Regions from separate parts of the Clostridium sp. CM039 genome, predicted to be linked through region 2. Evidence: predicted binding sites of a transcription regulator. Region 2 holds the regulator's gene; the other holds the start of a gene.

What was found. The regulator NrdR, encoded in region 2, represses ribonucleotide reductase genes. The targets are predictions, from matches to a motif close to CACNANATNTNGTG.
Region 1: ACWJJ2_RS09490 (vitamin B12-dependent ribonucleotide reductase) is a predicted target of NrdR. The motif match lies at 3,220-3,233, and genes of this name have one in related genera.

The regions. Positions count from the first base shown of each region.
Region 1 is NZ_CM143649.1:1,998,681-2,004,677, forward strand. Features, by position in the region: gene ACWJJ2_RS09475 (cation-translocating P-type ATPase) at 1-1,339, shown strand, start outside; gene ACWJJ2_RS09480 (CvfB family protein) at 1,397-2,236, opposite strand; gene ACWJJ2_RS09485 (gamma carbonic anhydrase family protein) at 2,401-2,931, opposite strand; gene ACWJJ2_RS09490 (vitamin B12-dependent ribonucleotide reductase) at 3,399-5,997, shown strand, end outside.
Region 2 is NZ_CM143649.1:696,686-702,682, forward strand. Features, by position in the region: gene sigE (RNA polymerase sporulation sigma factor SigE) at 1-133, shown strand, start outside; gene ACWJJ2_RS03260 (helix-turn-helix domain-containing protein) at 213-896, shown strand; gene ACWJJ2_RS03265 (IS3 family transposase) at 971-1,789, shown strand; gene ACWJJ2_RS03270 (YlmC/YmxH family sporulation protein) at 2,102-2,362, shown strand; gene nrdR (transcriptional regulator NrdR) at 2,423-2,878, shown strand; gene ACWJJ2_RS03280 (response regulator) at 3,112-3,807, shown strand; gene pnpS (two-component system histidine kinase PnpS) at 3,810-5,513, shown strand; gene ACWJJ2_RS03290 (phosphate ABC transporter substrate-binding protein) at 5,694-5,997, shown strand, end outside.

The DNA of each region.
Region 1 (5,997 bases), 1.3 Mb from region 2:
TCTCTTAAAACTATGTACTAAAGCCTGTATTAAAGGCAATATAATAGAAATTACTCCAGTCATAAAAAAAGAAATATTAGATGTGTCTAATAAAATGTCTGATGATGCTTTAAGAGTTCTAGGCGCAGCTTATAAAATTCTTCCAACATCTCATGTGGATATTGATTCTTTAGAAAGTGATTTAATACTTATTGGCCTGGTAGGTATGATAGATCCACCTAGACTGGAAGTTAAGGATTCTATTTCTGTGTGCACGAATTCCGGAATAAAAACTGTAATGATAACCGGCGATCACCAAAACACAGCTTTTGCTATAGCGAAAGACCTTAATATTACTAAAGATCCCCTAGCAGTTATGTCTGGCTCTGAGCTTGATAAACTTTCAGATGAAGAACTAAATAGTAAAATTGATAATATAAGGGTATTCGCAAGAGTGTCTCCAGAGCATAAAGTAAAAATTATAAATGCTCTTAAATCCAAAGGAAATATTGTATCAATGACTGGTGATGGAGTAAATGACGCGCCATCCCTGAAAATGGCAGATATAGGTGTAGCCATGGGTATAACAGGTACTGATGTAGCTAAAGGTGCTGCTGATATGATATTAATAGACGATAACTTTTCAACTATCGTTTCCGCTATAAAGGAAGGAAGAAATATCTTCACGAATATCAAGAAAACTGTAGTATTTCTTATTTCCTGTAATGTTGGAGAAATTATTGCTTTATTTCTTGCAATACTTTTAGGTTGGGCATCGCCACTTAGACCTATCCATATATTATGGGTTAACTTAATTACAGATACGCTTCCAGCTTTAGCTTTAGGTGTAGATCCTGGCGACCCCGACGTAATGAAGTATAAACCACGCAACCAAAAAGATGGTTTATTTAAAGGTTCAACATTAGGTTTACTTCTTAACGGATTGTTAATAGGTTTAGTAACTTTAGCAGCCTTTATAATAGGTGCAAAATATTATAGTGGCATAACTAACTTATTCCCACTATTCCCTCAAAACATTTCACAAGATGCTTTAAAACATGCACAAACTATGGCATTTGTAGTACTTAGTGTTTCTCAGCTTGTTCATTCTTTAAATATGAGAAATAATAAAAAATCCATATTCCAAATAGGTTTATTTTCAAACAAATATTTAATTGCAGCTATAGTTTTAGGTATACTGCTACAAGATTTGATAATAACTATTCCACCTCTAGCAAATGCTTTTAGTGTTCATGCTTTAAGTTTAGCAGATTGGGGTATCGTTACTATTTTAGCCTTAATGCCATTACTTTTTAATGAAATTGTAAAGATATTTAAACGTAGTTCATCTAAAATATAAATAGTAAAAGGCCGATGAGTTAACTCATCAGCCTTTTACTATTATAAATATATCTAATTACTTTAATCTAGTACCTTCTTCATCTTGATGGATTAGCCCATTTTTCATAAGTCCTCCTAATGCCCTTTTAAATGCATTTTTGCTTGTTTTAAAAACTTTCTTTATATCATCTGGAGAACTTTTATCATTGTATGGCATAAAGCCATCACTTTTATCTAAGTATTCTATTATTTGTTCCTCAACTACATCTCTTTCTTCTAGTCTTGGTTTTCTTGCTGTTACGTCCATTTTGCCATCTTCATAATATTTTTTCACTCGTACACTTAATCTATCTCCTGGTATTACACTCATATAATTCTCATTTCTTAGAATAACCGCCCTATAAATATCATCAATAGCTATCATTACTGTACCATTAGTCTGGATTCCGTATACTGTTCCTTCCACTTCCTCATCAATATCATATGAATCTGTATCGTATAAATATTTATCAATAAAAGTAGTGGCCGCTATTCTTCCAGTCTTATCTAAATATATATAAAAAAGATATTTTTTGCCTGTTTCTAATTTGTAATTTTCCTCCTTAAAAGGAACTAATACGTCTCTTTCTAAACCAATTTCTACAAAACTTCCTATTGCAGTCATGTCAATTACTTTAAGGTAGGCTAAATCACCAACCTTTGCAAGAGGTTTTTTTAAAGTTGAAATTAACCTATCACTTGAGTCCCTATATACGAAGGCTTCAACTTCATCATCAATATTAAGTGCTCTACCTAAAGTGCTTTTCATTGGCAATAATATATCATCACTAGTGTTTTCAGTCTCTGCGCCCAAATAGTACCCAAATTCTGCTCGCCTAACTACTTTTAAATTATTAAATTCTCCTATTTTTATCATTTATTATCTCCTACCTTTTTTAAACTTTTGACCAATCTATATATTTGTTAAATTTATCAACATATTGTACTAAATATTTTCTATAAACATGTATTTATATTTCTGCTCATCTGTCACCTTTTCTATTCCATTTAATATTATCATTTTTCGCGCTCTATAACAATCTAAATTAAGGTATGGTCATTTATTTGTTTTGTATTATATTTCATTGAAAGCTCTACATAATGCTGAGCTGATTTTTTTAATCCTTCCTTTTCCTCTGTAGTTAGTTCGCGAATGACCTTTGCCGGCACTCCCATACAAAGAACCCCTGAGGGTATTTTCTTTCCTTGAGTAACTAAGCTACCAGCGCCGATTATAGTATACTCCCCTATTTCTGCTCCATTTAGTATAGTACTTCCCATTCCAATTAAAGTATAACTTGAAATTTTACAACCATGTATTATGGCATTATGTCCTATAGTTACATACTCTCCAATATTAACCGGAAATTCATCATCATTATGTACTGTACAATTGTCTTGAATATTTGTATAAGAACCTATAGACATGGAATTCATATCGCCTCTTAATACAGCTCCAAACCAAATACTACTGTACTCTCCTATAGACACATTTCCTATAACATCTGCACTGCAAGCAATATAAGAATGTTTATGTACATTAGGTATTTTTCCATCAAATTGATGTATCATAATTTCATCATCACCTCTTCCAAAATAATAAATACGTAGGTTTATTATGCATAATAATAAATATTTAGGTTTATTATTTTACATAATAATAAATATTTAGGTTTATTATTTTACATAATAATAAATATTTAGGTTTATTATTTTACATAATAATAAATATGTATTTATTATACTACTATATTATATAAATTTGCCGTTTATTCGTCATATTTTTGGTTAATATTTAATGTTGATTTTTATTTGATTCTATTATATAATACCATCTGTAGTTATAATTCTTTTTCTACTTACTACATATGGTGTTATACTAATATAACACATAATAATTAAACTAAATAATCAAGAAAATCTTTTAGTGTAGTAATATCAACCATACAGAAGTATGTTTTACATAATTTAGACTTAATCTTAATTATCATGCAACTAATAGGAGGTGAATATACTAGCTTTTTAAGCTAGTATTAATTATGGCGGAGATAAAAAATTTAATCAAACGATTTTATACAAAGGAATTAGAAAAAGATAAAACTATTACTGTTTTTGATTTGTTCAAATGGAAAAAGGTAAATGTTTTTTTAAAAGACCATAAAACAAATAAAGTGCTTTTAGATATGAAGGCTTTAGAATTTCCAGAGCATTACTCTCAAAATTCTTGCGATATTATTGCTTCAAAATATTTCAGAAAATCTGGTGTTAATAATAAGCAAGGTTATGAGGATAGTATGAAAATGGTAGCTCATAGACTTGTTAATTTTTGGTGTGAATCCTTGACTGATGAGACTATTATTAAATCTCAAGAGGAAAAAAGCATTATTTATGATGAATTAATATATGCATTTTTAAATCAAATGTTTGCACCAAATTCTCCTCAATGGTTTAATACGGGCCTTAACCTATCCTATGGTATAAAAGGCGAATCATTAGATAATTTTTATTACGATGAAAAAGAAAAAATGATAGTTAAAAGCGAAGATGCTTATACAAGGACTCAAGCTTCAGCTTGTTTCATTCTATCAATCCAAGATAAACTACTTGGCAATCATTCAATCTCTGAGCAGTATGTAACAGAGACTAAATTATTTAAAGGTGGCTCTGGCACCGGAACTAACTTCTCATCCATAAGAGGTATAGGTGAAAGCTTATCTAGTGGTGGAGTTTCATCAGGTCTTATGAGTTTTTTAAGAGGACTTGACAGAAATGCTGGAGCTATAAAATCTGGTGGAACTACAAGGCGTGCTGCTAAGATGCTATGCCTTGATATCAATCACCCTGAAATAATGGAGTTTATGACTTGGAAAGCTAAAGAAGAAGATAAAGTACGCGCTCTTACTAAAATGGGTTATGATGGTAGCTTTGAAGGAGAGGCTTATGAGACTGTATCTGGCCAAAATGGAAACAACTCCATAAGATTCTCAGATGAATTTATGATGAAAGTTGATACCTTATCGAAAAATCCTAATCAGACTATTACTCTTAAAGGGAGATGTGATTCCACAGTTGATGCAGACATAAGTGTTAAGACGCTATGGGATACCTTTAATACCGCTGCTTGGCAATGTGCTGATCCAGCGCCTCAATTTGATGACACCTTTAATGCATGGCATACTTGCCCCGGTGGAGAAGATGGAGTAGTTAACGCTAAACATAATAGAATTAATTCGACTAATCCTTGTGGAGAATATGCTTTTTTAGATGATACCTCTTGTAATTTAGCTTCTATTAATATTTATAAATTTTATGATGCTTTGACTAAAAAATTTGATGTAGATGGATATGTCCATCTAATAGGACTTACTCAATTAGTCCTTGAATCCTCCATTCATTGGGGCCAGTTTCCAACTGAAGATATAGCAAGGAAAAGTTATTTATTTAGAACCACAGGTCTTGGGCTTTCAAATTTAGCTTCTTTATTTATGGTAATGGGCTATGCCTATGACTCAGAAGATGCTAGAAATATAGCTGCAGCGCTAAGTGGAATAATGACTGCACAGGCTTATTATGTATCATCTCTACTTTCAAAAGAACTAGCTCCTTTTGAAAAATATGAAATCAACAAAAAACATATGCAAATAGTTATAAGGAATCATGCAAGAGCTGCTGGAGCTCTAAATAGTAACTATGAACATTTGAATTATGATCCTATAAAAGTTAACCATGATATTTTAGGTAATGATTCCCTAAGCAATATAAGTGAAACCTTAAAAAACTGTTGGTCAAAGGTACTAAGCAGTGGCGAAAAATATGGTTTTAGAAATGCTCAAGTTACAGTTCTAGCTCCTACTGGCACTATTTCTTTTGCAATGGATTGTGGTGCAACCTCAGTTGAACCATATTTCAGCCATTTTATTTATAAAAAATTATCTGGTGGTGGATTTATGACCATCGTAAACCCTGTAATTAAAGACTCATTGGATAACCTTGGATATTCCGAAAGTGAAACAAATGATATTCTTGATTATATTCTAAGAAAAGAAAAGGTTGATGAAAACGGCTTTGAATATGAAAAAATCATTGATGGAAAAATTGAGGGTGCTCCACATTTAAAGGTAGAACATTTGCCTATATTCGATACAGCAAACAAATGCGGTAGCGGAAAAAGATATATTTCATTTATGGGACATGTTCTCATGATGGCGGCAATAACCCCAATGATATCAGGTTCTATATCAAAGACTGTAAATCTACCTAAAAATGCTACCATAGAAGACTTTAAAGAAGTGATATTAAATTCTTGGAAGCTAGGCGTGAAAGGTATCTCCTTATATAGAGATGGTTCAAAAGCAAGTCAACCTTTAAACACTACTTTATCTGTTGACAAAGAACTGTTACTTGAGGATTTATCATACGAGGCGCTTTTAAAGAAAGCAAAGTCATTACAAGAAACTTCAAACCACTCCACAAGAGAAAAGCCAATTGGAATACGTTATGGAACTACTCATCCTGCTCAAATTGATGATGTAAAAGTCTATACTACGATAAATAGGCGCTCAAACGGAGAAATTTCTGAAATATATATAACTACAGATAGGGAAGGTACTATAATTACTGGATTATTGAATTCTCTTT
Region 2 (5,997 bases):
TGGCTTAAATGGAACCATAGAAAAAACACAAAAAGAAGTGGCTGATATACTTGGAATATCACAATCTTATATCTCAAGGCTTGAAAAAAGAATAATAAAAAGATTACAAAAAGAAATAAATAAAATGGTATAGGGGCCGCAAGTGATATGCTCCCCTTATGGTAGACAGTTAAAATAATAAAACTGTTTACTATAAGGAGGGCTATTTTTTTATGGGAAGAAAATCAACTATATCAGACCAACAAAAAATTAAGTCTGTAACATCATATTTAAATGGAAAAGCTAGTATGTTAAGTTTATGCAACAAACTTCAAGTACATAAGAGTTCTTTTCAAAAATGGGTAATACGATATAAATCAGAAGGTGAAGCTGGGTTAAAACATTCTAGCAAAAATACTTCTTATACTGCCAAAATCAAGATTAACATTGTAAAAGAATATCTTGATGGGCATGGCTCACTGAATGATTTATGCATTAAGTATCATATTTCGTCAAATACAGTTTTATGCAATTGGATAAAGAAGTATAATGGTCATGAAAACATAAAATCTTCTGGAACAGGAGGAAAAATAATCATGACCAAAGGACGCAAAACTTCTTATATTGAACGCATTGAAATCATAAAGTACTGTATTGAAAACAATAACAGTTATAATAAAACTGTTGAAAAATATAAGGTATCTTATCCTCAGATTTATACCTGGATGAAGAAGTATAATCAGTTTGGTATTGAAGGGCTTTTGGACCGACGTGGAAAGCCAAAGGCTGAAGAGTTAATGACAGAAGATGAAAAGCTAAAAGCTCAATACAAGCTTTTAGAAGCACAAAATAGAAGATTACGGATGGAGAATGCTCTTCTAAAAAAAATCCAAGAGATAGAAAGAAGGCGATATTAAGCGAAGCTAGATACGAAGATACTTATCTTGCAATCCAAGAATTATCTAACAAAGATAAATTTCCTATAACTGAGTTGTGCATTATAGGCGGCGTTAGCCATTCTGCATATTATAAATGGCTACACAGAGAAAAAAGTAACCGAGTATTGAAAAACGAAGAATTATTAAAGCTTATTTGTGAGTTATATGAGGAAAAAGACGGTATCTTAGGCTATCGCCAGATGACGATTAAAATCCGTAGAGAATATAATAAAAAAGTTAATTATAAACGAATTTATCGTCTGATGCAGATATTAGGATTAAAATCCGTATGCAGAAAAAAAAGATATAATTATATTAAGTCAACTCCTGAAGTTACTGCAGAAAATATTTTGGATAGAAATTTTAAAGCAGAACAAGTCAATAAAAAATGGCTTACAGATGTAACCGAGTTTAAATATGGGAGAAGTGGACAAAAGGCTTATCTAAGTGCAATATTTGATTTAGGTGATAGAAGTATTGTTTCATATGTCATTGGTCATTCTAATAATAACCAATTGGTTTATCAAACCTTTAATCTTGCTGTTAAAGTATACCCTGATGCTAAACCAATATTTCATAGTGACCGAGGTTTCCAGTATACTTCAAAAATATTTAAAGAAAAACTAAAAAAAGCTGGAATGATACAGAGCATGTCGAGGGTTGGGCATTGTATTGATAATGGTCCAATGGAAGGATTTTGGGGAATCTTAAAAACAGAAATGTATTATCTTCATAAATTTGAAGACTATGAAAGCTTAAAGAAATCGATTGAAGACTATATAGAATATTATAATAATAGACGTTATCAAAAACGTTTAAAGTGCATGACACCAATGGAATATCAGCGATATCTATTAGGTAATGCAGCATAAATAAAGCGCCTACCAAATGATAGACGCCTTACATAAAATCTTTAATTATTTCCACTGTCTACTTGACAGGGGGCAGTTCAAAGTAGGACCCTTTTTATAAATTTATTTTAGAAACCGATTTTAAAAGTTATTATTTGAAGATTAAATATTAAGCAAAATGAAACAAATAAAGAAATGTTCTAATTATAAATAATATTTTTAATAACTTATGAATATAAATAATATAAAGTGCTAGGCCTCTAAAAATAGACTAGAGTAGTGACTAGCTGGTTTAAAAAAAGGGTTTATGAAAACTTATTGGGGGTGAACAAAATGGAAAGTTTAATGTTTGCAATAAATAATTTAAGACAGATGGAAATTATAGATATAAGTTCAGGCTCAAAAATGGGATATATCAAAGATTTAAAAGTTGATTGTGAAGACTATAGAATTATTTCAATCCTAATGCCAACCCAAAAGTCATCTTGGTTCAATAAAAATAATAGTGTTGAGATACCTTGGGAAAAAGTAAAGAAAATTGGGGTAGATGTTATTCTTGTAGATGGTAGTGATGTAAATATAGAAAACGAATAGGAAAAAGTGTATAATGTTAGTATATTTGCTAACTATACTATGAAAAGGACGTGAAGGCCATTGAAATGTCCATATTGCAGCTGTGAAGAAAGTAAAGTAGTTGATTCTAGATCAACAGATGAGAATATTGCAACTAGAAGAAGAAGAGAGTGCCTAAGTTGTTTTAAGAGATATACTACATATGAAAAAGTGGAAGATGTACCTATTTTAGTAATAAAGAAGGATTCTAATAGAGAATATTTTGACAGAACGAAAATATTAAATGGCCTTATGAAGGCATGCCAAAAGAGGCCGGTGTCAAGAAAACAAATAGAAGCTATTTGTGATGAAGTAGAAAAACAGTTAAACAATGAAATGCTTACAGAAGTGAAATCAGATTATATAGGAGAAATCATTATGAGCATATTAAAAAATGTAGATGAGGTATCTTATGTGAGGTTTGCTTCAGTTTATAGGCAATTCAAAGATATTAATACATTCATGGAAGAGATAAGGAAATTAATGTCTAAGGAATGAAAATGCCCTTAGGCATTTTTTTTATAATTTTTTTTTGAAAAACTACGAGAAAATTATGACGTAGCAGCTAAATATATTAGAGGCTGATGATATGAAACTATCAGGTAAGTAATAGAACAGTTTACTAGTGAGGATATTTAGAGTAATATTAAGGCTAGTAATAATAAACAAAAGAAAATGTATTATTGTTTATTTAAAACAATAAACTAACGCTGAAATATGGAGGGATTAACATGGCTGAAGAAAAAATATTAGTGGTTGATGATGAGGAACATATACAAGAGTTAATTAAATTTAATTTGGAGAAGAATGGTTATAAAGTTATGTGTGCTAATAATGGTATAGATGCTATAAAACTTGCTAAAGAACAATTGCCGCAATTGATGTTACTAGATTTAATGTTACCTGGAATGGATGGCCTAGATGTTTGTAAGGAAATTAGAAAAGATTCATCTATGTCAAATATGTCAATAATAATGATAACAGCAAAAGCAGAAGAAATAGATAAAATAATAGGGCTAGAGTTAGGGGCAGACGATTATATTACAAAGCCATTCTCAGTAAGGGAGCTAGTAGCAAGAATCAAAGCCATGCTTAGAAGAACCAATATGCAAGTAGCTGAAAAGTCTTTTAGTGTTGGAAATTTGACTATTGATTTTGGTAAGCACGAGGTTATTAAAGGTGAAATCAAAATTGATTTGACATTAAAGGAATTCGAACTATTGGAAATTTTGATAAAGAATAAAGGAAGAGTTATGACTAGAGACTTTTTATTAGATAAAATATGGGGTTATGAATACTTAGGAGAAACAAGAACTGTTGACGTTCACATAAGACATTTAAGGCAAAAAATTGAAGAAGATGATAAAAATCCAATGTATATCCAGACTATTAGGGGCATAGGATATAGATTTAATTTTGGAGAGTAATTATGAAAAAAAAATTACTTATATATTTGTTAAGCACTGTGATTTTTATATTTGTGGTAGTAACTGCATTATTCACGTCTATTTTTAATTATGAATATCAGCAAAATCTAAAAGGGAAGCTTCAAATTAATAACAATATGATTATTAGATTATTGCAAAGTAATAATTTAAGAGACCCTCAGAAATTTTTTATGGAGAACTTAGAAAGTTCGCAGCTAAGAGTTACCTATGTTGATAAAAATGGTAAAGTTATTTATGATTCAAATATAAGCGGGGAAACTATGGATGATCATAATGATAGGCAAGAAATAAAAGACGCAAGAAAAAGCGGCAGTGGATTTACAGTGAGATATAGTAAATCTACTGATCGGAATATGATGTATTTTGCAACCACTTTTGGTGATGGGTTTATTATTAGAAGTTCTATGCCTCTTGAAATTGTAAATGGATTAGGCAGTAAATATTTTAAGCTTTACATCTTAGCCATAATTTTTTCAGCAATAATGTCAATTTGGTTTTCTCTAAAACTATCATATATTATAGTAAAACCAATTACCGACTTGATTTTTATTACTTCAAGAATTAGTAAGGGCGAATTTCATAGAAGAGCTAGAGTATTATCAGATGGTGAAATAGGACAACTAGCTAAGAATTTTAATGAGATGGCGGATAAACTAGAGTCTACATTGAATGAAGTTACCGATAAGCAAAACAGGCTTGAGGCTATTTTGCAAAGTATGGATAGTGGAGTCATTGCTGTAGATAGAAAAAATAAAGTGATAATGATTAATCCATATGCTAAAAAAACATTTGGAATCACTAAAGATATTATAGGGCAGAATCTTCTGGATAATATAAGGGATTTTGAATTAGAAAATATCTTCCACCAAAGTGATAATGATTATAAGGAAATAAAGATAGTTTGGCCACAAGAAAGAGAACTTAGAATAAAAACTACAGATATAATTAACAGAAGCGAACATATAGGCACTGTGGCAGTTGTTCAAGATATTACAGAAGTGAAAAAATTGGAAAATATGAGAACACAATTTGTTGCTAATGTTTCTCATGAGCTTAAAACGCCTTTAACCTCTATTAAAGGGTTTGCAGAAACTCTAAAATATGTTGATGATGCTGACACAAAGGAAAAATTTTTAAATATAATCAATGAAGAAGCTGAAAGATTAACTAGATTAAGTACAGATATTTTAACACTTTCACATATAGAACAACAAAAGGAAGTTAAAAATGAAAAAATTAATATTAATAAAATTGTAGAAAATGTCTACAACTTAATGAAAAACATAGCAGAATTAAAAGGAATCAAGTTAAAGGTTGATCAGCGAAATGTAAAAGAAGTGATAGGTGACGCTGATAGGTTTAAACAAATGTTAATTAACTTAGTAGATAATGCAATAAACTACTCAGAAACTGGAGATAGTGTTTGCATTGGAATGGAGAGCAAGGATGATAGATGCATGCTATGGGTTAAGGACACTGGGGTTGGAATAGACAAAGAACAAATTCCACGTATATTTGAGAGATTTTACAGAGTGGATAAGGCTCGTTTAAGATCAAAAGGTGGCACTGGATTAGGACTTGCTATTGTTAAGCATATAGTACTTAAATTAAATGGAAAAATATATGTGGAAAGTCAGCTAGGATCAGGCAGTAAATTTATAGTTGAAATTCCGTACGCTAAATAAAAATAAAGCTATCGCGTTATTAACGTGATAGCTTTATTTTTATCATTGTAAAGTTTAATTAACATTAGCTAAACTTTAGTTAACTTTGCCTTAATACAAAGTTAACTTTCGGGGTATAATATTATAAGTGTAATGAGTAGCTAATAAAACAATCTAAATAAATGAACGGGGGAATTATCAATGAAAAGAAAAAACTTAAAATTAATGGTCGCTGCACTAGCAGTTGCAATGACAGCAGGAATTTCCACGGGTTGTTCAAGTAAAACTGCACCTAAAACTGAGACTAAAAAAAATGAGTTATCAGGTACAATAACAGCAGCAGGATCAACATCACTTCAGCCTTTAGCTGAATTAGGTGCTAAGAGTTTTTTAGATAAAAACCCAGGAGCAACTGTAAATGTTCAAGGTGGCGGTAGTGGTACTGGACTTAAATTAGTATTAGAAGGTAGTGTAGAAATAGGAAATTCAGATATTTATGCAAAAG